4 regions of the Bacillus sp. JJ1566 genome follow, and region 2 is predicted to be linked to each of the others. Evidence: riboswitches for the same ligand, from Rfam matches in the RefSeq annotation. Region 2 holds a riboswitch; each other region holds the start of a gene.
The links. A riboswitch is a leader RNA that binds a small molecule or an ion and turns the genes downstream of it on or off. The one in region 2 is predicted to bind S-adenosylmethionine.
Positions count from the first base shown of each region.

Region 1: another riboswitch for S-adenosylmethionine. It lies ahead of V7112_RS09655 (PLP-dependent aspartate aminotransferase family protein); the one in region 2 lies ahead of mtnW (2,3-diketo-5-methylthiopentyl-1-phosphate enolase).
Region 3: another riboswitch for S-adenosylmethionine. It lies ahead of V7112_RS00410 (sugar ABC transporter substrate-binding protein); the one in region 2 lies ahead of mtnW (2,3-diketo-5-methylthiopentyl-1-phosphate enolase).
Region 4: another riboswitch for S-adenosylmethionine. It lies ahead of V7112_RS18600 (methionine ABC transporter ATP-binding protein); the one in region 2 lies ahead of mtnW (2,3-diketo-5-methylthiopentyl-1-phosphate enolase).

Region 1 is NZ_JBALOP010000020.1:19,618-25,689, reverse strand. Features, by position in the region: gene V7112_RS09680 (LysM peptidoglycan-binding domain-containing protein) at 1-744, opposite strand, end outside; partial or broken gene ftsZ (cell division protein FtsZ) at 941-1,891, shown strand; gene V7112_RS09670 (aldo/keto reductase) at 1,935-2,852, opposite strand; gene V7112_RS09665 (hypothetical protein) at 2,953-3,102, shown strand; gene V7112_RS09660 (Crp/Fnr family transcriptional regulator) at 3,150-3,653, opposite strand; SAM riboswitch class I at 4,223-4,332, shown strand; gene V7112_RS09655 (PLP-dependent aspartate aminotransferase family protein) at 4,451-6,072, shown strand, end outside.
Region 2 is NZ_JBALOP010000057.1:3,545-9,616, forward strand. Features, by position in the region: gene cbpA (cyclic di-AMP binding protein CbpA) at 1-531, opposite strand, end outside; gene V7112_RS20280 (1,2-dihydroxy-3-keto-5-methylthiopentene dioxygenase) at 712-1,254, opposite strand; gene V7112_RS20285 (methylthioribulose 1-phosphate dehydratase) at 1,279-1,905, opposite strand; gene V7112_RS20290 (2-hydroxy-3-keto-5-methylthiopentenyl-1-phosphate phosphatase) at 1,898-2,560, opposite strand; gene mtnW (2,3-diketo-5-methylthiopentyl-1-phosphate enolase) at 2,564-3,802, opposite strand; SAM riboswitch class I at 3,992-4,098, opposite strand; gene V7112_RS20300 (pyridoxal phosphate-dependent aminotransferase) at 4,239-5,414, opposite strand; gene V7112_RS20305 (carbon-nitrogen family hydrolase) at 5,502-6,072, shown strand, end outside.
Region 3 is NZ_JBALOP010000001.1:84,048-90,119, forward strand. Features, by position in the region: gene V7112_RS00395 (VOC family protein) at 1-373, opposite strand, end outside; gene V7112_RS00400 (ABC transporter permease) at 363-1,385, opposite strand; gene V7112_RS00405 (sugar ABC transporter ATP-binding protein) at 1,354-2,886, opposite strand; gene V7112_RS00410 (sugar ABC transporter substrate-binding protein) at 2,933-4,006, opposite strand; SAM riboswitch class I at 4,165-4,319, opposite strand; gene V7112_RS00415 (lipoate--protein ligase family protein) at 4,607-5,434, opposite strand; gene V7112_RS00420 (CarD family transcriptional regulator) at 5,521-6,060, opposite strand.
Region 4 is NZ_JBALOP010000052.1:41,696-47,767, forward strand. Features, by position in the region: gene V7112_RS18590 (MFS transporter) at 1-85, shown strand, start outside; SAM riboswitch class I at 230-331, shown strand; gene V7112_RS18595 (O-acetylhomoserine aminocarboxypropyltransferase/cysteine synthase family protein) at 402-1,724, shown strand; SAM riboswitch class I at 1,828-1,934, shown strand; gene V7112_RS18600 (methionine ABC transporter ATP-binding protein) at 2,078-3,103, shown strand; gene V7112_RS18605 (methionine ABC transporter permease) at 3,201-3,800, shown strand; gene V7112_RS18610 (MetQ/NlpA family ABC transporter substrate-binding protein) at 3,816-4,658, shown strand; gene V7112_RS18615 (hypothetical protein) at 4,942-5,082, shown strand; gene sufC (Fe-S cluster assembly ATPase SufC) at 5,503-6,072, shown strand, end outside.

The sequences.
Region 1 (6,072 bases), on a different contig from region 2:
ATAAATGATTGTGTCACTTTGTTCTTTCGTCATGACATCATAACCGATATCAAAGTTTCCAACGTGTTCAATTGCAATTCCGACAGAATTGGCCTTATTACCAATTGAGCCTTCCGGCGCTATATGTAGTGGCCGTGAAACAGCAACCTTCCCATCTGGAAAGGTAGTGATGTTTTGGGCAATATGCTTCCAACGCATCGTAGTTTTATGGTATCTTTCCATTCCTGTTAAAAGCACAAAATGGTTGGAGCCGTTAAATCGATTGTAATCAGGTATCCATGTGTGATGCTGTTGGATGAGCCTTATTTTTCGTTTAATATTCTGATTACCGAGCCACGCCTTAAACTCTTCCTTTGTCATTAAAATATGTTCTCCTTGCATATTCATTCTTCTCGGAACAATTTTAAGAATCTGCCCGGGGACAACTCGCTCGGATGAAAGCCCATTTGATGTTTTGATTTGCTCAAGGGATGAATGAAACCTTGCAGCAATCCCCTTTAACGTATCTCCAGATGCTACTTCATAGGAAAAAGGGACCCAAAGCCTTTGCCCGACAACTAAAAGATCGGATTGAATCCCATTGGTTATTTTTAATTCATCCACCGTGGTTTCGAACTTTTTCGCAATGTCTGGTAATGTATCAGCTGCTTGAATGACATAGATATTGTCGTGGGAGTTTGCGCTTGTTTCAATAGGCAAGAGTAACATGAAGACTACGATTATCAAAGCAATTCTAGTTCTCATGGTCGTATCCTTTCGTCATATATTGTTATTAGTTTGTAAAACAAATTTAATATTATGCGATTTAGGTACATGGGAGTGGTTTCTTTTCATTTCATAGAGGAAATCCGTGACAAAAAGCGAAGTAGTACTACGAAGTATATAGTATAAATTCGATTCTTTTTAGGAAGCTGGAATGGGCGGTTAGGAGGAAAATGTCATGCTCGAGTTTGAACCATACATAGATCAATTTGCAAGAATAAAGGTAGTTGGTGTTGGCGGCGGTGGAAATAATGCGGTCAATCGAATGATTGAAGCAGGGGTAGAAGGTGTTGAATTCATTGCGGTAAATACGGATGGACAAGCCCTGAATCAATCAAAAGCGGAGGTCGTCATTCAAATTGGTGCATCGTTAACGCGCGGACTTGGAGCAGGTGCCAATCCGCAAATTGGAATGAGAGCCGTTGAGGAGAGTGAAAAAGAAATCGAGGAAGCATTAAGAGGCGCGGATATGGTCTTCGTTACTGCGGGAATGGGCGGTGGCACTGGAACTGGTGCGGCCCCGGAAATTGCTAGGATCGCAAAGAAATTAGGTTCCTTGACAATCGGCGTGGTAACTAGACCGTTTCGATTTGAAGGTCGTAAGCGAGCAGTAAATGCAGATGCAGGCATTGACGCGATGAAGGAAGCGGTGGATACGTTAATTATTATTCCAAATGAAAAACTATTAGAGATTGTCGATAAGCGTACACCAATGATTGAAGCATTCCGAGAGGCTGATAATGTACTTCTTCGCGGGGTTCAAGGCATTTCTGACTTAATTGCTGTACCAGGCTTAATCAATCTAGACTTTGCCGATGTTAAAACGGTCATGTCCCACCGCGGAACAGCTTTAATGGGTATTGGAATGGCAAAAGGGGATGGCCGTGCAGTTGAGGCGGCTCATAAAGCAATCAATAGTCCACTTCTTGAAACATCGATAAGTGGTGCACGTGGTGTGATTTTAAATATCACGGGTGGAAGGAACTTAAGCTTATTTGAAATTCAAGAAGCAGCAGACGTGATTTCTTCAGCAACACATGAGGACTTAAATATGATTTTTGGTTCTGTCATAAATGACAACTTAAAAGACGAAATTATTGTGACTGTAATTGCTACAGGATTTTCGGAAAATTAAAGGAAAGAGGCACCTTTTTGGGGTGCCTCTACTACTTTTATGGTAATAGATATCCTGCAGCTAGAAAAATACTGTACCAATCTTCACGGGTTAACTGAACTTCACTTGCTTTCACGGAATCCCTTAAGCGGTCAATATTCATGGTTCCGATAACTGGTTGCATGTTTGCTGGATGACGTAATAGCCATGCAATGGCAATCGTTGTATTGGAAACGCCATATTTTTCGGCGATTTCGTCAATTTTTTGATTTAATTCAGGGCATTTTTCATTGCCAAGAAAAGGCCCTTCAAAATAACCATATTGAAAAGGTGACCACGGTTGAATTGTGATGTCATGTAAGCGACAAAAATCAAGCACATCTCCATCACGGTTTATGGATTGATCAATTTGCATATTACCTGTTACGCCACTTGCGATCATATGGGCATTTGGAATACTTAGCTGTAGCTGGTTCGCAACGATTGGTTGCTTCACATATTTTTTAAGTAACTGAATTTGCATCGGTTTTTGGTTGGAAACCCCAAAGTGACGAACTTTCCCAGAGGACTCTAATATGTCAAATGCTTCGCCAACCTCTTCGGGTTCAACAAGGGCATCAGGACGATGTAAAAGTAAGACATCCAAATAATCAGTTTTGAGTCGTTTTAAAATTCCATCAACGGAATTAAGGATATATTCCTTTGAAAAATCAAACATTCCTTTTCGAATGCCACATTTGGATTGAAGGATAATTTTTTCACGGATATCATCATTCATATGTATCGCATCTGCAAAGATTTCCTCACAAGCACCACTACCGTAAATATCAGCATGGTCAAAGAAATTTGCACCAACTTCCAATGCTGTTTGTACAAATTTTTCTGCCTCGGGCTTTTCTAAAGAATTAATCCTCATACAGCCTACTGCAACAACTGGTACCTCGAGGGAACTGGTTCCAAGCTTTATTTTTCGCATCGTTTCTACCTCCAATATTAGAACTACTATTACCCTTTCCTCTTTCTAGTCTACATATTTCGGGATTGAAAGGAAAGCCTAGAAAAAGGGAGGGGTTGTAATGAAACGGATGCTACTGCTGTTACTATTGTCGTTCCCGATGTTTTTCTTAATAGGTTGCGGAGATGATGAAATGCCTGAAGAAGGCGAAGACATCGAGGAAATCGAAGAAGAGGATGAAATTGGTGACGGCGAAATTGATGATGAATAGAATATAAAAAAGTGTTCCTCCTGGATTAGGAGGAACACTTTTTTTAGTTACGCAACGTTCGCTGCTGTTTTTGCAGCTTTTTTCTCGTTGATTCGTTTTGTAAGGAAAGGTACTGCGAATCTGTCTACACCGTAGTAGTAAGTTGCAGCGCCTGCGAATAAGAGAATGACTGCTACTGTATAAAATACTGGGTTTGTGCTTACAGTTCCAGCAAGTAAGAAGTTAAGGTTCATGAATCCAGCAGCAATTAATGCTGGGATAGTTGCAGCACCTACAATTAATCCAAGACCTACTAGAAATTCGCCCCAAGGAATAAGCACGTTGATTAATTCAACATTCGGTACGGCAAAGCCTTCAAGGAATGTTGCGTACCAGCCTGCTACTGCTGGATGTTCCCCGCCTGCTTTAGCTAATGCGCCTTGTAGGAAACCGCCTGCGTCAAATCCTCCAGTAATTTTATGAAAACCAGCTTCTAGCCATTGAATTCCTAACCATACACGTAATACTGTCCAAATAACTGCCATTTTAGGTCCTTTTAAGAATGTTCTCATTCTAATCTCCCCTTATCATTTATTTGTGAAATTCTTCACAAGTTATTGTAAAAAAATATGAGTGCTTTAGCTGCCAGCTCTAGAGTAGTTAGTTTGTGAAGTTTTTCACTAACTTTCTACACTCTTAATATACAACGGATTTCGGATAAAAGCAATAGGCTTCACAAAAATGACATAAAGTGAAACTTCAATCAGTGGGGGGTTACTAATCCCCACTGATTGTTAGTTGAGGCGCACATGATGTGGGCCACAAAGACGTTACGTTGCCACAGGACGTGGCGTTCTTAGTCTTTGTTCCTTTTATGAGGCTTTTACGTGCAGTTATCAGTCATCGAAACATCTTCGTTTTTAACTAGAGTTTTGAGGTGGGGGTTTTCTGCCCGTTAATGCGGGACAAATGATTTTTAAGTCTATTTTAAGCAGCGAGTACATAGGAATAGGGGGTAAGAATAGATCTGAAGTAAAAATTCTAACAAGATGAAATATTTTAAAAAGTATTTGACTTTGAATTATTCACATACTATAATCCTTTTATAAAGCAAAACGGGAACGTTTTAACTTAATAAAGACTCTTATCCAGAGCGGTGGAGGGACATGGCCCTACGAAACCCGGCAACCTTCAAGATTATTCTTGAAAAGGTGCTAATTCCTGCAGGTATTATTACCTGAGAGATAAGAGGAGGAATAAAAGCCCTCTTCTTACTTGAAGAGGGCTTTTGTTCTTGCTTAGAAGATGAAATTTGGAATTACATTCCTGTAATCCCAAGTTTTCTTATAAAAATATTGGAGGTATAAACATGAGTCAGCAATTTGAAAGCTATGATTTAGAAACAATTTTATTACATGGGGGACAATCGCCAGATCCGACAACTGGATCACGAGCAGTTCCTATCTATCAAACGAGTTCTTACGTTTTCCATAATTCTGAGCATGCACGTAGTTTGTTTGCACTTGATGAACCAGGGAACATTTATTCGAGAATTGGAAATCCAACTGTAGATGTACTGGAAAAACGAATTGCGTTATTAGAGGACGGGGTTGCGGCTGTTGCGACTTCTTCAGGAATGGCAGCCATTGCTCTAGCGGTTATGAATATCGCTGAAGCGGGTGATGAGATTGTCGCTGCTACAAACCTATATGGTGGTACATATAATCTGTTTTCGATCACACTACCGAAATACGGGATTAAGGTGAATTTTGTAGATTCAAAGGACCCTGAGAATTTTAGAAAAGCAATTACTCCAAAAACAAAGGCGGTTTTTGCTGAAATTATCGGAAACCCAAGCCTACAGGTTTTAGATGTTGAAGCAGTTGCAGCAATTGCACATGAAGCAGAAATTCCACTGATTATTGATAATACATTTGCTTCACCATATATTTGTAAACCCATCACATGGGGTGCAGATATTGTTGTTCACTCAGCAACGAAATGGATTGGTGGTCATGGAACCACGATTGGCGGTCTAGTTGTAGACGGGGGACGCTTTAATTGGAATAATCCAAAATTCCCAGGATTCACGGAGCCTGACCGAAGCTATAACGGCGTAAGATATGCAAATGATTTTGGAACACTTGCATTTAGCACAAAACTTCGCGTACAGCTATTACGTGATTTTGGTTCATGCTTAAGTCCACAAAATGCATTTTACCTACTACAAGGTCTTGAAACGCTACATCTAAGGGTTGAAAAACATAATAAAAATGCTTTAGAACTAGCAAACTATTTAAAAAACCATCCAGCAGTTGAGTGGGTGTCCTATCCAGGGCTTGAAGATCATCCTTCCTATGACCTTGCGGAAAAGTATCTAAATAACGGCTTTGGTTCAATTGTGAACTTCGGAATTAAAGGTGGGCGTGATGCAGGGAAAAAGGTTATTGATAATATAGCACTCTGGTCACATGTAGCGAATGTGGGGGATGCGAAGTCCTTAATTATTCATCCGGCATCGACAACCCATCAGCAGCTAAGTGTAGAGGAGCTATTGTTAACAGGAGTTACTGAGGATCTGATTCGTCTATCGGTCGGAATTGAATCCGTTCGCGACCTACAAAATGATCTTGATCGTGCATTTTATGAAGCAACTGGTCTTTCTTTTAAAGGTGCAGAAAAGGGAGAAGTCGTTGTGAATGATGAAGGAGTCATCCGCTGGGCACTACAGTCACCGATTGTTCGTGAAGAGGTTGATGGAGTTGAAACACAAAGACCAAAGACCTTGGCAGTTGTCGGATTAAGCAGCAATCCAGCTCGTCCAAGTAATCGATTGGCAAGAAAAATGCAGCGCCTGGGCTATAAAATTGTTCCTGTAAATCCAAGGGAAACAGAAGTCCTTGGGGAAAAGGCATACGCGAACTTAAAGGACGTACCATTTGAAATTGATGTGGTTCAAGTATTCAGAAGTCCGGAGGCCGCAATCGAAAT
Region 2 (6,072 bases):
TAAAATGATTCTACGGAGATATTTTTCGCCATTATCAAGCGTGAGCATGCCATCTATATTAATATCACGAATGAGAGATACAAGCTCTTTGATTGCCCCTTTATGTTCAATTGTGGCAATTGTTAACGTATATCCTCCTGTTTTCATACCAAAGGAGTCCTCAAGTACATCCATTACATTCGCATGTGTGATGATCCCCTGAAACTCTTTTTCAGCATTCAACACAGCAATAAACGGCAAACGACGAATCGTTAAAAACGTCTTGAAAAAGGAATCCTCCTCGTAAACGAATGCATCCTTGCCTTCAACAAGCTCCGATATATTCGCATGTGCATCTCCATTTTTTTCATATAAGTATTCCAAGATGTCTACTTTATAAATTAACCCATCAAATACCGTTCCATTTTTCGATAGTACCGGCACTGAACGAAATCCTGATTCATTTAAAAGTTGAAGGGCCTGTTGAATGGTAAACTTACCTTCACAATATTTCACATCTGATTTTTGGACAAAATTATAGCGAATTTTCATTTTCCCCACTCCTAATTTTTTTGAAAGAATTTCTTATTACCTTTATTATATGCATCAATAAAAGAGTATTCCAATGAACAAAAATGTAACATATTCGCCTTTATATGTAAAGAATATTGCTAATATTTAGATTAAAAAAGAACTTCATGGTAAAACTCCATAAAGTCCTTTCATACACATTTAGTTTTGAGCGAATTCTGGGTCTTGGACTGGATGCGCCACCCAACCAGCTGGGTCAATAAATAAACGTACAGCAACCACTTCACGGTCATCCATAAGAGTGAAGAAGTGAGGAGTGTCAACAGGTACAGAAATTACATCTCCTGCTTCTAGTTCCACATCGAAGTAGCCAGTGTCGCCACTTCCTTTAATAATGAAAATCCCATGCCCTGCTACGATTGCACGAACTTCATCCTCTGTGTGAACATGCACTTGTTCAAATTTCTTTAAAAGTTCATCTAAATTTGGAGTTGCATCTGATAAAGCAATTACATCCCATTTTTGATATCCATTGCGTTCACCAAGTGATTTGATTTCTTCTTCATAAATGGATAAGATTTGCTCTTTTTGATCATCATTGATTTTGCAGTTTCCTTTTAATTCTTCTGGTAGTTTGCTAGTGTCCCAATGTTCATAAAGAACACCTTGTTCTTGTAAGAATGCAGCAACTTTTTCTTGTCCTTCTAATCTTTCACCTGTGTTACGAAATTTAATATTTGCCATTTTTACACTCCTTAAACTTTATTTTTAAATTCTGATCTGCAAATGGTTTAATGCTAATAGTTTCAAATGATAGCTAAAAAGAAACTCGTATGCCTCTAGATGTTTCTTGGCATCAAAAGCATTTTTAGCCCAGACTGTGATACCGTGATTTCGAATAAGGACTGCACCAAAGTCACTGTTGACATGCTCACTAAAGTTTCGGGCAAGTGTCGGGATATCAGCGTCATTTTTGATGATTGGAATTCGGATTTCAGCATCTTCCTCCCATAATCCAAGCGCCTTAATAATTTCCTGACCTTTAAAAATAACCTCGCCCTTATCGGCATATAGCTCAGAAACGACATTGTTATCAACTGTATGGACATGAAGACTGCAGCCTGCATTTGTTTTGCTATAAATTTCAACATGTAAAAGCGTCTCTGCCGAAGGCTTTAAATGAGTGGGTGCAGCAGGGTATCCGGCCCCATCCACTAATAAAAAATCTTCATCAGTTCTTTTCTTCTTATCCTTTCCACTTGCAGTTACAAGGAAGGTGATCGGTTGATCAGAGACCTTGATTGCTAGATTTCCACTCGTGCCCATGAACCAGTCGCGGCTTGCCAGTTCATCCTTTATATCCGCAAGCTCTGTCCATTGTTTGATATTAAGCATTTTCCGCAACCTCCTTTTTCAAAATCTCAATCACTTCAAAGAAGGAATGGAAGGCTGAATATTCAATCCCCAATTCTTCACATTTTTCAACCAAGAAATCTCTTGCAATTACCTTATTGGCAAGCTTTGCCGCCTGGAGGTCAGTAATCGAATCGCCAATGACGATTTTATAGTCTTCTTGATTTGAGAGTTTACGAATCAAGGTTGGTTTACAGCAGCCGCACTCATTTGTACACCCATCATCACAAGTATATGGCCATAAAATCTTGATTCTCTCATTCGAAAAATCTGATTGATTGCAGTAAATTTGCTCTTTAGCAACTAGGCCATCCAGTAATGGTTCAACAAAAAAGTCAATCCCTCCACTGACGATGTATAGTTGAATTCCTTGTTCTTTCGTGAATGCAACAAACTCTTTAAAGCCATCTCGAATTTCAGCGTGGTTCAGGATATAATCCGTAATCTCTTCCCTCCATTGTGAAGGCAATAGAGAAAACATTTTACTCACACCCTCTTGTATTGGGATTTCCTGTGAAAGCACTTGATCCTTTATTTTCTCCCAACCTGGAGGCGCAAACTTTTTCATAATGGCTATGATGTTGTCGGTATTTGTGATTGTGCCATCAAAATCACAGAAAATAATTGGTTTGTTCATCGCTTATACCTCTTTGTATCCCCATAAATCGATTGCCTGTTTTAGCTCTGGGTTATTTTGAGCAAATTCCACAAGTGTCTTTCCCGAAAGGACTGCATCCACTGCCGTCTGAAACGCTTTTCCGCCACCAATGGCACCGGTTGGATGTCCATGAACACCACCACCTGCATTAATCACACTTTCTTTCCCAAAATCGTTGATAAGCAGTGGCACTAAGCCAGGATGTATGCCCGCTGACGGAACTGGAAATGACGGCTTAAATGATTCATCAGGTTTCGTTAATTCAGTTGCAATCGCCAATGTTTGTTCCCTTTCAAGTGCAACACTTCCATATGGTGAAGGGAACAAGACAAGATCTGCACCTGCATATCGTAATAATTTTCCAAGCAGTAATTGATTTGAAAACCCGTAAAATTCGGACGGTGTTAACGTACCACTTACTGCTGGGTGAGCCATAATCGGAACTGAAATTTCCGGATCCTCTGCTAAGCTTTGAAGAACATCAAGTCCATACGCAAATACATTAAACAATAACAGATCAGCGCCAAGCTTCACTGCCTTCCGTGCTTTTTCCTTTAATTCAAAGGTTCTACCAGTTAAGTTCACTGCGTAAAGAGCGCGATGTCCGGTTTCAGTATAAACTTCCTCAAGCACTTTTTTGCCTTCTGTAATTCGCGCTTCAAACGGAGTTAAAGGATTCTCAAAAAGGATTTCATCATCCTTGATGATATTCACACCACCAAGTGCCTGCTCACGAAGCTGCTCCTTAAGGTATTCAATATCCCTTCCAATTACCCCTTTAAAAATGCTCATCACAAGCGGCCTATCAAATACTCCTAGTTTTTCGCGGATACCATTGATCCCAAATTTTGGCCCTGGAAATGCGGCCTTCACTTCACTTGAAAACTCCAAATCTAGCAACTTTATCTCCCCGTCTAGCGAGAGCTTACCAAAGACAGTTGTTAAAATGGCTGGTAGATCTGGACTAAAATTTGCATATGGGTAGGCAATTTTAATAATGCCTTTTTTAGTTTGTTTCCCTAAATATTGACTTGCCCGATGGTCATCTTCATATTGCCGGGCACTTATGACTTTTCCCTTATGCTTTTTAAGTTGTTCCTGCTCAAGTTTTGGTAATGTCGTCCAAGAACCCACCGTTAATCCAAGTGCAATGCCTTCAGCTTTTTTCACCAAATTATCACTGTTGTCATGTACCAAATATGTAGCAATCACTTCACTCATGTTAAACCCTCATTTCTAAAAATGTTCCGAACAAGAAAAGTTCAAGGAGCCTGCCTATCGGCGACAAGCATAAGAAAAGCGCTGACAGAAGGCGCCTTTTGCCTTCTAGAACATAGAGCCGATGGCGCCTTAAACTAGACATAAAAAACGAAAAACCTCTTCATAAGAAGAGGTTAGCAAACTAACATCTTCTTATCTCTCAGCTCAACGCTGCAAGAATTAGCACCGTGCTTACACCATGTAAGTCGGTTGCCGGGCTTCATTGGGCTAGTCCCTCCACCTGCTCTTAATAAGAAAATAGATTTTATTTTACATGTTGAGTCTCAATTACAGAAAGCTCAACCTTTATTTAATTTTTACGACACTGAATTTAATTAGGATTATGACAGGAATTATTTTTCTTGTCAAACGTTTTTTAATTTTTGCAAATGATTGTTTATTTAAACAGATTCAATTTTTTGATTCGGTTTGCTGCTTCAACTAGTCGGTCTTCATCCGTTAAAAAGCCAACGCGAACATAGCGGTCACCATATTCACCAAAGCCGATTCCTGGCGCGACTGCAACATGGGCTTTTTCAAGTAAAAGATCTGCAAAGCTAACAGATGTATATCCTTCAGGTACTGGTAGCCATGCGAAAAAGGAGCCTGCAGGTGCTTGTACGTCCCAGCCGATGTCTTGAAGTGCACCAATGAAAGCGTTACGTCTTGATTCGTACCTGTCCACTAGTTCCTTTACACAGTCCTGTGACTCGGTTAGTGCTACTGCCGCCGCAGCTTGGATTGGGCTAAACAAACTTACATACATATGGTCTTGAATGAGATTTAGCGCTTCGATTACGCTAGGATTTCCAACCGCAAATCCAACTCTCCACCCTGCCATGTTATATGTCTTTGATAAAGTATAAATTTCAATCCCGATATCCTTGGCCCCGTCCAATTGTAAGAAACTGATTGGTTTTTTACCTTCAAATCCAATTGCACCATATGCAAAATCATGCACTACACAAATATCATGTTCTTTAGCAAAGGAGATTGTATCTTCAAAAAATTCCTTTGTTGCTACGGCCCCGGTTGGGTTATTTGGATAATTTAAAAACATGACCTTGGCTTTTTCAAGCTTTTCTGAATCAATTTGTGAGTAGTCGGGTAAAAAGGCATTTTCCTCTTTCAAAGGCATATACGCCATTTCTGCTCGAGCAAGCTCAACACCAGACCAATAATCGGGGTAACCAGGATCTGGAACCAATGCAACATCACCGGGATTTAACAGACATTGTGGGATCTCAACTAACCCTGCCTTACCGCCAAATAAAACGGCTACCTCTGTTTCTGGATCAAGTTCAACTCCGTATTCACGTTGATAAAATTCTGCTGCTGCTTTCTTTAAAAAAGAATGGCCGCGAAATGGAGAATATTTATGAAATTTCGGCTGATCTGCAGCATCCTTTAAAGCTTCTACGATATGTTGTGGAGTTGGTTGATCAGGATTTCCCTGCCCTAAATTTATGACATCGTGCCCCTGGGCAACGACATTGTTCACCTTTGTAACAAGGGATGCGAAAAACTGTTTTGGTAAATTTTGGAGAATTTTAGATTGTTCAAAATTTTTCATGTGTACACCTTCTTCAAAATACTTGAAATACTAGTCTAATATCATATATTGTTACTTGTAAAGTATCATTTCATAGGGAGGACCCAAATGAATCTAAAAATTGCATGTATTCAGTATGATATTCAATTCGGAAAACCGCAAGATAATTTTGACCTTATTTCTAAAGAAATCGAAAACACAATGACTCAGGATAATCCCGATATTATTGTCCTGCCAGAGCTTTGGACAACGGGATATGACTTAACGAGATTAGATGAAATTGCCGATGATAATGGTGACAAAACGAAAGCATTTATTAAAAACCTAGCAAAACAATACTCTGTTAATATAGTAGCAGGCTCCATTGCCAAAAAGACAGAGCAAGGCGTGACTAACACGATGTTTGTCTTTAATCGTGAAGGAGAAATACTCAGTGAATACAGTAAGCTACACCTCTTCCAGCTCATGGATGAGCATTTGTATTTACAGGCTGGCGAAGCAAAAGGCGATTTTACAATAGAAAATGTGCAATCTGCTGGAGTCATCTGTTACGATATTCGCTTCCCAGAGTGGATTCGCGCACATACAACAAGTGGGGCAGAAATTTTATTCGTGGTAGCGGAATGGCCACTTCCTCGCCTTGAGCATTGGCGAACTCTACTCCTGAGTCGCGCAATTG
Region 3 (6,072 bases), on a different contig from region 2:
ATAACTCAATCCATTCCCCATCTGGTCCGGTAAAGAATACGTATTTTGCCCCGCTCGGAAGTGTCGTGATGCTTTCATCGACAAATGTCACGCCATGCTCCTTCAGTCTTGCAATTTCCTCTTCAATATTTTCAACAGTGAACGCGATATGGTGAACCTTTCCTTCAGTTGGAAGGTTTGGATTATAGCCTGAAATCAACTCAATAACCGTTTCGTCAGAATCGCTAAAACCTAAGAAAGCTAACTTTAAGTTCGGGTCCACATGATCCTGCTTTTCTAGTAACTCCAAGCCTAGTACTCTTGTATAAAACTCGATCGTTGTATCTAAATCTTTTACTTGGATTCCAACATGTTCTAGTTTTTTAAGCGGCATGATTTTGCTCTCTCCTTTTCCGAATCACTTTTGGTCGATATTTCACTCCGATGTAGGTTACAGCAAGGGCCAAGACAAGGACGGAGCCTTTTACAATTTCAAATGCATAGTATGGAAGATTTAGCATGGTCAGTCCATTTAAAAGAACCCCGATGAGCGCTGCGCCAAAGAAGGTTCCAAGTGCATTTGGCTTTCCGGCACCAAGTACGGAAAATCCGACAAACACAGCTGCAACAGATTCCATTAGCAACGAAGCACCAGCATCGATTTGCCCTGACCCAACGCGGGCCGCAAACAAAATCCCCGCCATCGACGCGAATACACCTGATACGGTGTACGCAATCAACTTTACCTTATTCGTGTTAATCCCTGACAATCTAGCAGCCTCTGCATTTCCGCCTGTCATGTATAAAATCCGTCCCCATCTCGTATGGTTCAAAATCACATAGGCAAGAAGCACAAAAACGAGCATAATCCAAACCGGAACAGGCAGTCCTAGCATCTTCCCTTGCCCAATCCATAAAAAGGCGGAGCTAAATTCACCAGGTGCCGTTCCGCCACTTATTAATGGCATATGATTGTAGATAGAGTAGCCTTCCGTATAGGTCCGGTGAAGGCCAGAAACAATGTACATCATCCCAAGTGTCGCCAGTAAATCCGGTATCCCTATTTTTACGATTAAAAAGGTATTTACAAGACCTACTGCAACCCCAATTAAAAGTGGTAAAAGTAGTACCACCGAAAGCGGCAGTTCATACCAAACCATCAATGAAGCCGTGATCACGACCGACAATGACATTGTCGATCCAACTGATAGGTCAAAGCCGTCCACTACAAGTGTGAACGTCACCCCTAACGCAAGAAGCGTTACAATTGAAATCGACCTTAAGATATCAGATAGATTTCCATATGAAAAAAATGCATTGTTTACAGTACTAAAATAGATTAAGATAAAGCCCATTAATAAAATTGCCCCGTATTTAAACAGGAGGCTGATGATATTTCCTTTCATGTACGTCTTCCTTTCCGCCGCTAGCATACAAGAGAATTTTATCCTGTGTAGCCTCTTCTCCCGAAAGTTCTTTCACAATTTTCCCGTCATACATGACAAGAATTCGATCCGAAATCCGGATGATTTCATCAATCTCAGAGGAAAAATAGAGGATCCCTTTCCCCTCATCGGCGAGGGAATTGATAAGCTGGAAAATATCCTGCTTTGCACCGACATCCACTCCTTTTGTCGGCTCATCAAACAAATAGAGGTTCGCATTTCGTGACACCCATTTACCAATCGCAACCTTTTGCTGGTTTCCTCCGCTTAAATGCTCAGCCAGGGTTTCCGTGTCATTCGCCTTGATTCCAAGTAGGTCTATGATGGAACTGGCATGGCTTATTTCAGCCTTGCGATTCATTACTAAAAACGGTGAGAATTTCTTCAAATTGGCAAAGGATAGATTCGTAGAGATAGACTCGTGTATAAACAATCCTTCCTTACGACGCTCCTCTGAAATAAGCGCAAGCCCAGCTTCAATTGCCTGTTGTGAATGAGTAAAGTGATGCGATCTGCCCTTTACTTTCACCTCGCCCTGTTCGTATGGGCGAAGACCAAACAAAGTCTTTGCAAGCTCCGTTTTTCCCGCTCCAACCAATCCGACAACCCCAACAATTTCTCCCTCAGAAACAGTAAACGATACATCATTCAGCTTTTCTCCATCATCGAGACCGTTCACTTCTAAAAGTAGGTCACCCCTTACTGCCTTCCGTTTCACGGATTGTTCAGTATAGGAGTTTCCAAGCATCGTTTCGACAACTGTTTTCTGTGTAACCTCTTTTGTGGCAAAAGTGGCGATCGTCTTACCATCTCGCATAATCGTTAACCGATCACAGATTTCAAACACTTCAGGAAGTCGATGTGAGATAAAAATACAGCCGACTCCCTTTTCCTTCAGTGTTTTTACAATGTCAAAAAGATGCTTTGTTTCCTCAATCGATAAAGGAGCTGTAGGCTCATCAAAAATAATAACCTTCGCCTCATGGGCAAGTGCTCTTGCAATTAGCACTAGTTGTTTTTCAGCTAGGGACAGCTCCAATGCCTGCTTTGTCATCGGTATATCTGTTACATTCAAAAGCTTTAAGATCGAGGCTGCTTTTTCACGAAGCTTTCTTTTGTTGATGAACAAGCCTTTTTCAGTCGAAAACGTATCAAGTAAAATATTCTCAGCAACGGTTAGCTGTGGCACAATCACAGTGTCGACCTCTTGGTAGACACAATGGATGCCTTGCGTTTTCGCGTCCTTTGGAGTTCGAATATTGATTGTCTCTTCTTCGAGGGTTATCAACCCTGAATCAAGCTCGTAGGCACCCGATAAAATTTTCATCAGGGTGCTTTTACCAGCTCCATTTGCTCCAAGCAAGGCGTGGACCTCGCCCTTTTCTAACTCAAAGGAAGCCTGCTCGAGCGCCGTCACTTTTCCAAAGCTTTTTGTCATTTCCTTCATTTCGAGTAAAGGCATCTACATATCCTCCTTTACAGAGGACCTTGAAGGCCCTCTTTTTTACTCAGTTAGCTTCTAGCTTTTTCAATTCGTCTGTGTAGCCTTGTTCGCTTTTACCCCAGCCTTCAATATACTGGTCAAGCTCTGCTGTTGTGATTTGTTCTGCTGGAAGTGCATCCTTTGTTACGAAAACTGGCTCTAACTTTACGCGTTCAGGTGTTTCATCACCGTTTAATTTTTGGAAAGCGTAGCGAACTTGAATGCGTCCGATATCTTTTGGATCAACCGCTGCAGACGCAACCCATGGGCTGTTATCCGCTTGAATCATTTGTAAGTCCTCATCACTCATGTCAATTCCATAAACCTTGATGTCTGTACGTCCCGCTTGTTGAATTGCACGAACTGCACCCTTTGCAAATTCATCCCATGCAGCCCAAACTGCTGTAATTTGACCTTCTTCCGGATATTGCTTTAAAAGAGCTTCCATCTGTGCTTGTGTATCTAAAGCTGTGTTTGCAGTTGCTGCTCCAAATGTTGCAATTTCTTTGATGCCATCGTTATTGTCAAGAAACTCCTGATAGGCGATTTGACGTCTTTCCATTGGCGCGAAGCCCGCTACCCAAATTTTTACGATATTTGCTTCGCCACCAGCGTCTTCTGCTAATTTTTCAAGTGTCATTTGCGCCATATGCTGGTCACCTTGCTCAAGAACTGTTACACCATCAACTTCCACTTCTGCATCAAAGACAACAACCGGGATTCCTTTATCAACCGCTTTTTGTACAGAGCTTTGAAGTGCTTCCTTTGTTCCATGGTCGATTAAAATTGCATCAAAGCCTTGGTTTACCGCAGCATCTACGTTTGACGCCATTTTTGCGAGGTCTCCGTCAGATGTAAAAACCGTTGTTTCTCCCGCGAACTTTTTCACTTGTTCCTCAACACCGTCAATATATTGTGCCGAGAATGTTCCTAAGTTTTGTTGCATAATTAAAGCAATTTTTTTGCCTGCTAATGGATGATCAGAATTCTTTACCTCTGTGCTATCTGTTTTCGTTGTTTCGTCGGCCACTTTCGGTTGACAGCCAACTAATACTGCGATAATTAATAATGTCGTAAATAATAGTTTTATAAGTTTCATTGTTTTTCTCCCCCTATTTTGTATGTAACCTTATTTTTCACATCTGTTTACTCAAGTTGAAAGCCATCACACTCCTGTTGTTTGAGGCTTTCTTTTTAAAATATAAAAAGCCTCTTTCTTATCAGAAAGAGGCTTGAAGCATACAAAAGTCTTCGCACCTCTTATCTACCAGAAGGAAAATCCTTCTGTTGGAATTAGCACCGTGCCTTACGGGTCATACCCGGCGAAAAAAATTCGCCCCATTTCACAATGGTATTACGGTCGGTTGCTGGGCATCATCGGGCCAAATCCCTCCGCCTACTCTTGATAAGAGAAAATACAGCAATCATATTCGATTTTTCTTACTTGACGAGAATCATATCATGCTCAAAAATAAAATTCAATATTTTTATTATAAAAAATATTTTAATAGTGGAAACAATGATTAGTTAAACCAATCCTTGCCGATTATAGCGCAATTATTAAAATTAAAACGCATTTCCGGTCCGCTATAGCGCAATTAACAAAATTAAAGCGCATTTCCAACGACTATAGCACAATTACGTGGGTCCGTTTCATTTTTCCACAAAAAAGAACCAGGAGAACCGTCCCCCTGGTCCCTTACAATGCCTTCTCATTGCGATTAAGCACTCGCAAAAAGTTTTGTTCAAATAATGGCATTTCTTCTGTTGTTAGCTGTGAAGCAAAGATATGCTCGCTTTCACTTTTTAGTGTTTGAAGCAGTAGCAGCATGACGGTTTGTACCGTGATGTTTGGGTCTATCAATTCTGCCAAAGAGGCCATCGTTTCTGGCTTCACATCCGGATAGACAAATTTCGTCTCCGCACCCTGCAGCCCCACCTCGTAAAATTGGCGAATGATTTCTGCACGCTCCGACCCGCTTCCGGTCACACCTAGATATATTTGTACAGCCACCCCGTTACGAAGGCGGCGCTGAGATATCCCCGCAAATTTTTTCCCATCTATACTTAAATCATAGCTTCCAGGACAATATGAACCGACAACTTCCCGGGCCACAATATCCACTTCATAGCCTTCAAACATTTTTTGAATCAACTCAAGCATCGTATCGTAGCCACGGTTAATATCAATCCCTTTTTCCGTTTCAGGAAAAATAAGCGAAATGTTTAATACTCCTTCATCAAGCACCACCGCTAGTCCACCCGAATTTCGTACGATTACACGATAGCCCATTGATTTTAGGAGCTCGATCCCTTCCTCAAGGAAAGGCAACTTCGTATCTTGAATCCCTAGCACAATGGTCTGATGGTGAACCCAAGCCCTTGCTGTAGCTGGTGACTCTCCTTTTCCTACAAACGCACAAAGTGTATCATCTATCGCAAACGATTGTAATGCATCAAATTGATAGCCTAGACTAGATTGATCAATAATCCGCCAGCTCGGCTGATGTAAAAGACTTTCGGTCATACGGCATACTCCTTTTAATTGCAAATAAACCTTAAAAAAACCAGGCATAGCCTGGTTTTATCATGTCCAACATCACTATTTTACCTTTAGTTTACGAAATTTGCTACCTCGTAATGTGAGGTTTTACTCATTTTGTAGGCGATCATTTGATTAATATTTTTTTCGATAGCCTTAACCGATGTCTCTAACGCAATCGCTAATTCTTTAAAGAGTATTTTTTGAATATGAAGAAGAAGTCTACGGTCATGTTCAGATAATTTCTTATCAATCATTTCAAATTCATATTTTTTACTCATTAATGTATTTAAAATACTTGAAATTTCTTTTCTATCCCCAGTTGAAGCTATATTAGAATAAGATTTATGACGATCCGACGCATTGTCAATCCACTGAATTCCCGGAAGCTTAAATGAGTCTAAAATCTCCTCTGACTCACTCTTACCAATGATGCCCTGCATTTTATTGCTTTTATTATCTACTGGGTTTTGGATTGTCAAAGTACTATCCTCGATTGGGCTCATTATATAATAATTTCGAGTAATCCCAGCATATGTTTTCTCACATATATCGTCTATGCGACAAATTCCCATATTTGAATAAATCACCAGATCCCCAATGTTAAACATGTACCATGCCCC
Region 4 (6,072 bases), on a different contig from region 2:
TTTAATTGGATCACTTTATTTCCTATTTGTTTTCAGTAGAAAATCTTTTCGTGATGAAGAAAAACCACTTGCAAAAATATCATGACATGACATATTTCCCAGGAGTTCCGAAATATAAAATAAACGCAGAATTTAAAATTGCTTATTTTTTCTAAAAATTCCTATTGACTTATAATAGATAAAGAGTTAGCATGATAGTATTCAATTAAAGTATTAAAATTTCATATTAATCTTATCAAGAGTGGCGGAGGGAATGGCCCTATGAAGCCCGGCAACCGGTTAATTTACACGGTGCTAAATCCATCAGACTTTTTTGTCTGAAAGATAAGAAGAGAACCGATTACACACCCTCTTCTTATCGAAGAGGGTTTTTAATTATATACAAAAAGGGAGAGATTCAAGTGAGTGAAAAACAAAAGAATTATAGACCAGAAACAATTGCGGTACATGGAGGACTTGAAGCAGATCCAGTAACAGGAGCAAGAGCAGTACCAATCTATCAATCAAATGCATTTAAATTTAATACAACCGAACATGCAGCAAATCTATTTGGTCTAAAGGAAAATGGTTATATTTATACTCGTATCCATAACCCAACAACAACTGTTTTTGAAGAAAGAGTTGCACAATTAGAGGGTGGAGTTGGTGCGTTAGCAGTTTCAAGTGGTATGGCTGCGATTACAACAGCTATTTTGAATATTGCGGGTGCAGGGGATGAGATTGTATCTGCTTCTACACTTTATGGTGGAACTTATAATCTATTCGCTAACACACTTCCTAAATATGGAATTAAGACTCATTTGGTAGAACCAACAAATCCGGAAAACTTCCGTCAAGCGATTACTCCGAATACAAAAGCAATCTTTGCCGAAACAATCGGAAACCCAAGCTTAGATATCCTCGATATTGAAGCTGTAGCAAATATTGCTCATGAAGCAGGAATTCCTTTAATTATTGATAATACATTCGCAACGCCATATCTATGCCGCCCAATCGAGCACGGGGCTGACATTGTTGTTCATTCTGCTACAAAATGGTTGTTAGGTAATGGAACAACAATGGGTGGAATTATTGTTGATGGTGGTAAATTTGATTGGAATTCACCAAAATTCCCTGGATTTACAACACCAGATCCAAGCTACCATGATTTAGTCTATGCTGATGCGTTAGGACCTGTTGCTTATATCATTAAAGCAAGAGTTCAACTTCTTCGTGATATTGGTCCGGCATTAAGCCCATATAATGCATTCCAATTTACGTTAGGTCTTGAAACTTTACACGTTCGTATGAAGGAGCATATTGCAAATACGAAAAAGGTTGTTTCATATCTTAAAAACCATCCTGGAGTTGAATGGGTATTGTATCCAGGTGAAGACAATCACCCTAACAAACAATTAGCTGATAAATACCTACCAAAAGGTGCAGGTTCAGTCATTATATTTGGTATTAAAGGTGGAAGAGAAGCTGGTGAGAAGCTAATTAATAATGTTGAGCTTTGGTCGCATGTTGCAAACGTCGGTGACGCGAAAAGCTTAATCATTCACCCAGCAAGTACAACACACCAACAATTAAGTCCTGAAGATTTAAAATTGTCTGGTGTTAGTGAGGATTTAGTTCGCTTATCTGTTGGAATTGAAAATATTGAAGATATTTTAGAGGATTTAGAACAAGCCATTAAAGTTGCAAATGGAACAAGTTCAGTTTTACCATTGCCAACTGTGTAAGAATTAGGACATTCGTCATCTTTTTTCCATTGACACCTTACCAACCAGGTGATAAGATAACTTTCGAGTGTTTAGTACGATAAACAAGTAAATAATCTAGTTACTCTTATTTAGAGTGGTGGAGGGATGTGCCCGATGAAACCCAGCAACCGTCAACTTACGTTGAAAAGGTGCCAATTCACACAAAGCAAAAGCTTTGGAAGATGAGAGGAAGGAATCACTAAATTTGGCCTTTCTGCTCTTTTTTTGCAGAAAGGCTTTTATTTTATTTGCCGATTCTTTGTTACAGCTTTAATTATTTACGATATCGCATAAACTAAGCATAGTTTTCTGTGGATAGAAGGTGTAACTACGTGATAACACTAAAAAATGTTAAGAAGATATATAAAACCAAAACAAATTCCGTTACAGCCGTTAACAATGTAGATTTGGAAATCAATGAAGGTGAAATCTTTGGAATTATTGGGTACAGTGGTGCCGGTAAAAGCTCGCTTATTCGTTTGCTGAATGGACTCGAAACTCCGACTGAAGGAACGGTTTCAGTTGCCGGCCATGATATCACCTCCATTAAAGGAAAAGCATTACGTAACGCTCGTCAAGAAATAAGCATGATCTTTCAGCACTTTAACCTTTTATGGTCGCGAACTGTGAGAGAAAACATTTCATTTCCACTTGAAATTGCAAAAGTTCCAAGTGCTAAACGGGAAGAACGTGTTACAGAGCTTATTAAGCTGGTTGGTTTAGAAGGAAGAGAAGATGCATATCCTTCACAGCTCAGTGGTGGTCAAAAGCAAAGGGTCGGGATAGCCCGAGCACTTGCTAATAACCCGAAAGTTTTGCTCTGTGATGAAGCAACATCTGCACTAGACCCCCAAACGACTGACTCGATATTGGAATTACTAGTTGATATCAATGAACGTTTGGGATTAACGATTGTGTTAATTACCCATGAAATGCATGTGATTCGTAAAATCTGCCACCGTGTTGCTGTTATGGAAAATGGAGCGATTGTCGAGCAAGGACGAGTATTGGATGTCTTTAAAAAGCCTCAAGCCGCTATAACAAAACGTTTCGTACAGCAAGTGACAGAGCCTGAGGAAACAAAAGAAATGATTGAGCATTTGCTTGAACATTATCCAAATGGAAAAGTGGTTCAACTCACTTTTGTTGGGGAAGATGCAGAAAAACCATTAATCACTACTTTAATCCGAGACTTTAAAGTTGAAGTGAATATTTTACAAGGAAAAATTTCACAAACCCAAAATGGATCTTATGGAACATTATTTATTCATATAGCTGGCGAACTGAATGAAGTCACTTCAGCCATTGAATTTATTCGGGAACAACGAGTAGAAGCTGAGGTGATTGAAAATGCTTGAACAATTCCAAGAACTACTTAAATGGGAAAAACAGGTTAAAGATTATCAAGCATTGAATTGGGGGAATCTTTGGGAAGCAACTTTAGAGACCTTATATATGACCGCAATCTCAGTGTTAGCGACTTTTATCATAGGTCTATTTTTAGGCTTAGTCCTCTTTTTAACGGATAAAGGGAATGCATGGGAAAATACTGTAGTAAATCGAATTGTATCAGCTTTTGTTAATATTTTTCGATCCATACCATTTATTATCCTTATTGTATTATTAATACCTTTTACCAAAATTGTAATGGGTTCAATGCTAGGACCGAATGCTGCATTGCCATCATTAATTATAGGTTCAGCGCCGTTTTACGCAAGAATGGTTGAAATTGCATTACGTGAAATCGATAAAGGTGTTATTGAGGCTTCTCATTCTATGGGAGCAACAAATTCAACAATCATCTTTAAAGTATTAATACCTGAATCACTACCAGCCTTAATATCAGGGATCACGGTTACTGCAATTTCATTAGTAAGCTTTACAGCTATGGCTGGTGTTATCGGTGCCGGTGGTTTAGGTCATTTTGCTTACCTATATGGTTTCCAAAGTAACAAACCAGTCATTACATTTATAGCAACTGTAGCAATCTTAATTTTGGTATTTATCATTCAATTTATTGGTGATTACTATACAAAACATACAGACAAGAGATAACAGGAGGAACATAACATGAAAAAACTTATTTCATTACTCTTAATTGGACTTCTTTCATTATTAGTTGCTTGTGGTACAAGTGATAATGATAATGCTGGAGAAGGCGGTACAAATGAAGCAGACCAAAATAAAAAGCTAGTCGTGGGAGCATCCGCGGTTCCGCATGCAGAAGTGCTTGAGCAAGCAAAACCTTTATTAAAGGAAAAAGGAATTGACCTTGAAATTGAAGTGTTTACAGACTACATTTTACCGAACGTCGCACTTCATGAAAAAGAACTAGATGCAAACTATTTCCAAACACCAGGTTATTTAGAATTACAATTAGAGGACAATCCAAATTTTGATTTTGTAAGTGTTGGGGAAATTCATAAAGAGCCAATTGGAATTTATTCTAAAAAATATAGTAGTTTAAATGAGCTTCCAGATGGAGCAAAAATTATCATGAGTAACTCATTTAGTGACCACGGTCGTATTTTACCGATTTTTGAAAGAGAAGGTGTCATTAAACTTAAAGAGGGTGTTGGTAACCAAGCAAGAGTTGAAGACATCGTCGAAAATCCAAAAAATCTAGATTTCTCTACATTGATTGAAGCAAAACTTCTTGCTACTTCATTTGAAAATGGTGAAGGCGACGCAGTTGTAATTAACACAAACTACGCACTTGAAGGTGGCGTAAATATCGCGGAGGATGGCATTGCCTTTGAAGGAGACGATGTGGTTCCTGCAAACCTAGTCGTTGTTAACAAAGGTGACGAAGACCGTGAGGAAATTAAAGCATTAGTTGAAGTATTAAAATCTGATGAAATTCAAAAATTCATCGAAGAAAAATATGCTGGTGCGGTTACTACAGTAAAATAATGTTAAGGAAGGAAGCTTGCCAATTGGTAAGCTTCTTTTCAATTTTTGACTATTTGCGAGGAATTCTAAGGAATCAGCCTTAATTGTATATCAAGTGTTCATCATTATACATTTACAGCTTAATAAGAAGGGGCAGCTTAAAATATTGCAATTTCTCGTCTTTGAGGTAAAAAGCTGAGGGTGTTACCATTATAACTGTGTAAAGATAACACGATAAAAATGAAGGGATTGGTTCATTATCAATCGAATCCGTTTAAATTATACGGGCGAAATGGAAAAGGCAATGCATCAAGCACATGGGATTGGCTATGAGGATTACTGTCGAAAGTTTAAGGAACGTATGCGGGTGGAGAAAAACCGTGAACAAGAATATAAACAAGGTCAAATGCTTGTTGCTCAAATTGATGGTAGAATTCATACCTAAAAAGATAAGAATTATAATCAAACTCAGTGCTATGACACTGGGTTTTTATAATGGATACTTTCTTATCGAATGAATTCACCTTATGTGTGAAAAATAAACGGTGAGCGATAAGGCCTAAAATATGCGTTAATCCCCTTCTTCCTTACATATCCCATTAATTTATGTTATCTTAGTGATGGACAAGTTTTAAGGAAAAAATAAAGATATTAGAACTTATTCATATTCTCAAAAAGAGATTGAAATTCACAGTTAATATTCAATCCGCTCATTGTCAAAAATGTAATCTTATTAGCAATGTGTAAAGGTTGATATCACTTTGAATTTGTTATAAGATTGTAATGAGAATAAAATGAGAATAAAGTTTTGACTTAATTTGTCAACACTATACAAAATATTTTTTGTCTAATGGAGGTAGTAGTTATGGCAGGATCTACTTTAGTAATAAAGGATCTTCATGTCGAAATTGAAGGCAAGGAGATTTTAAAAGGAGTAAACCTTGAAATAAACGGCGGTGAAATTCACGCAATCATGGGACCGAATGGTACAGGTAAATCAACTTTATCATCTGCAATCATGGGTCATCCTAAATATGAGGTTACAAGTGGTAGCGTTACTTTAGATGGTGAAGATGTATTAGAAATGGAAGTTGATGAGCGTGCACGTGCTGGTCTTTTCCTAGCTATGCAATATCCAAGTGAAATCAGTGGTGTTACAAATGCTGAATTCCTTCGTTCTGCAATTAATGCACGTCGTGAAGAAGGCGATGAAATTTCACTAATGAAATTCATCCGTACAATGGATAAAAACATGGAATACTTAGAAATGGATCCTGACATGGCTCAACGTTATCTAAACGAAGGCTTCTCAGGTGGAGAAAAGAAACGTAATGAAATCCTACAATTAATGATGATTGAGCCTAAGATTGCAATCCTTGATGAGATTGACTCAGGACTTGATATCGATGCATTGAAGGTCGTTTCTAATGGAATC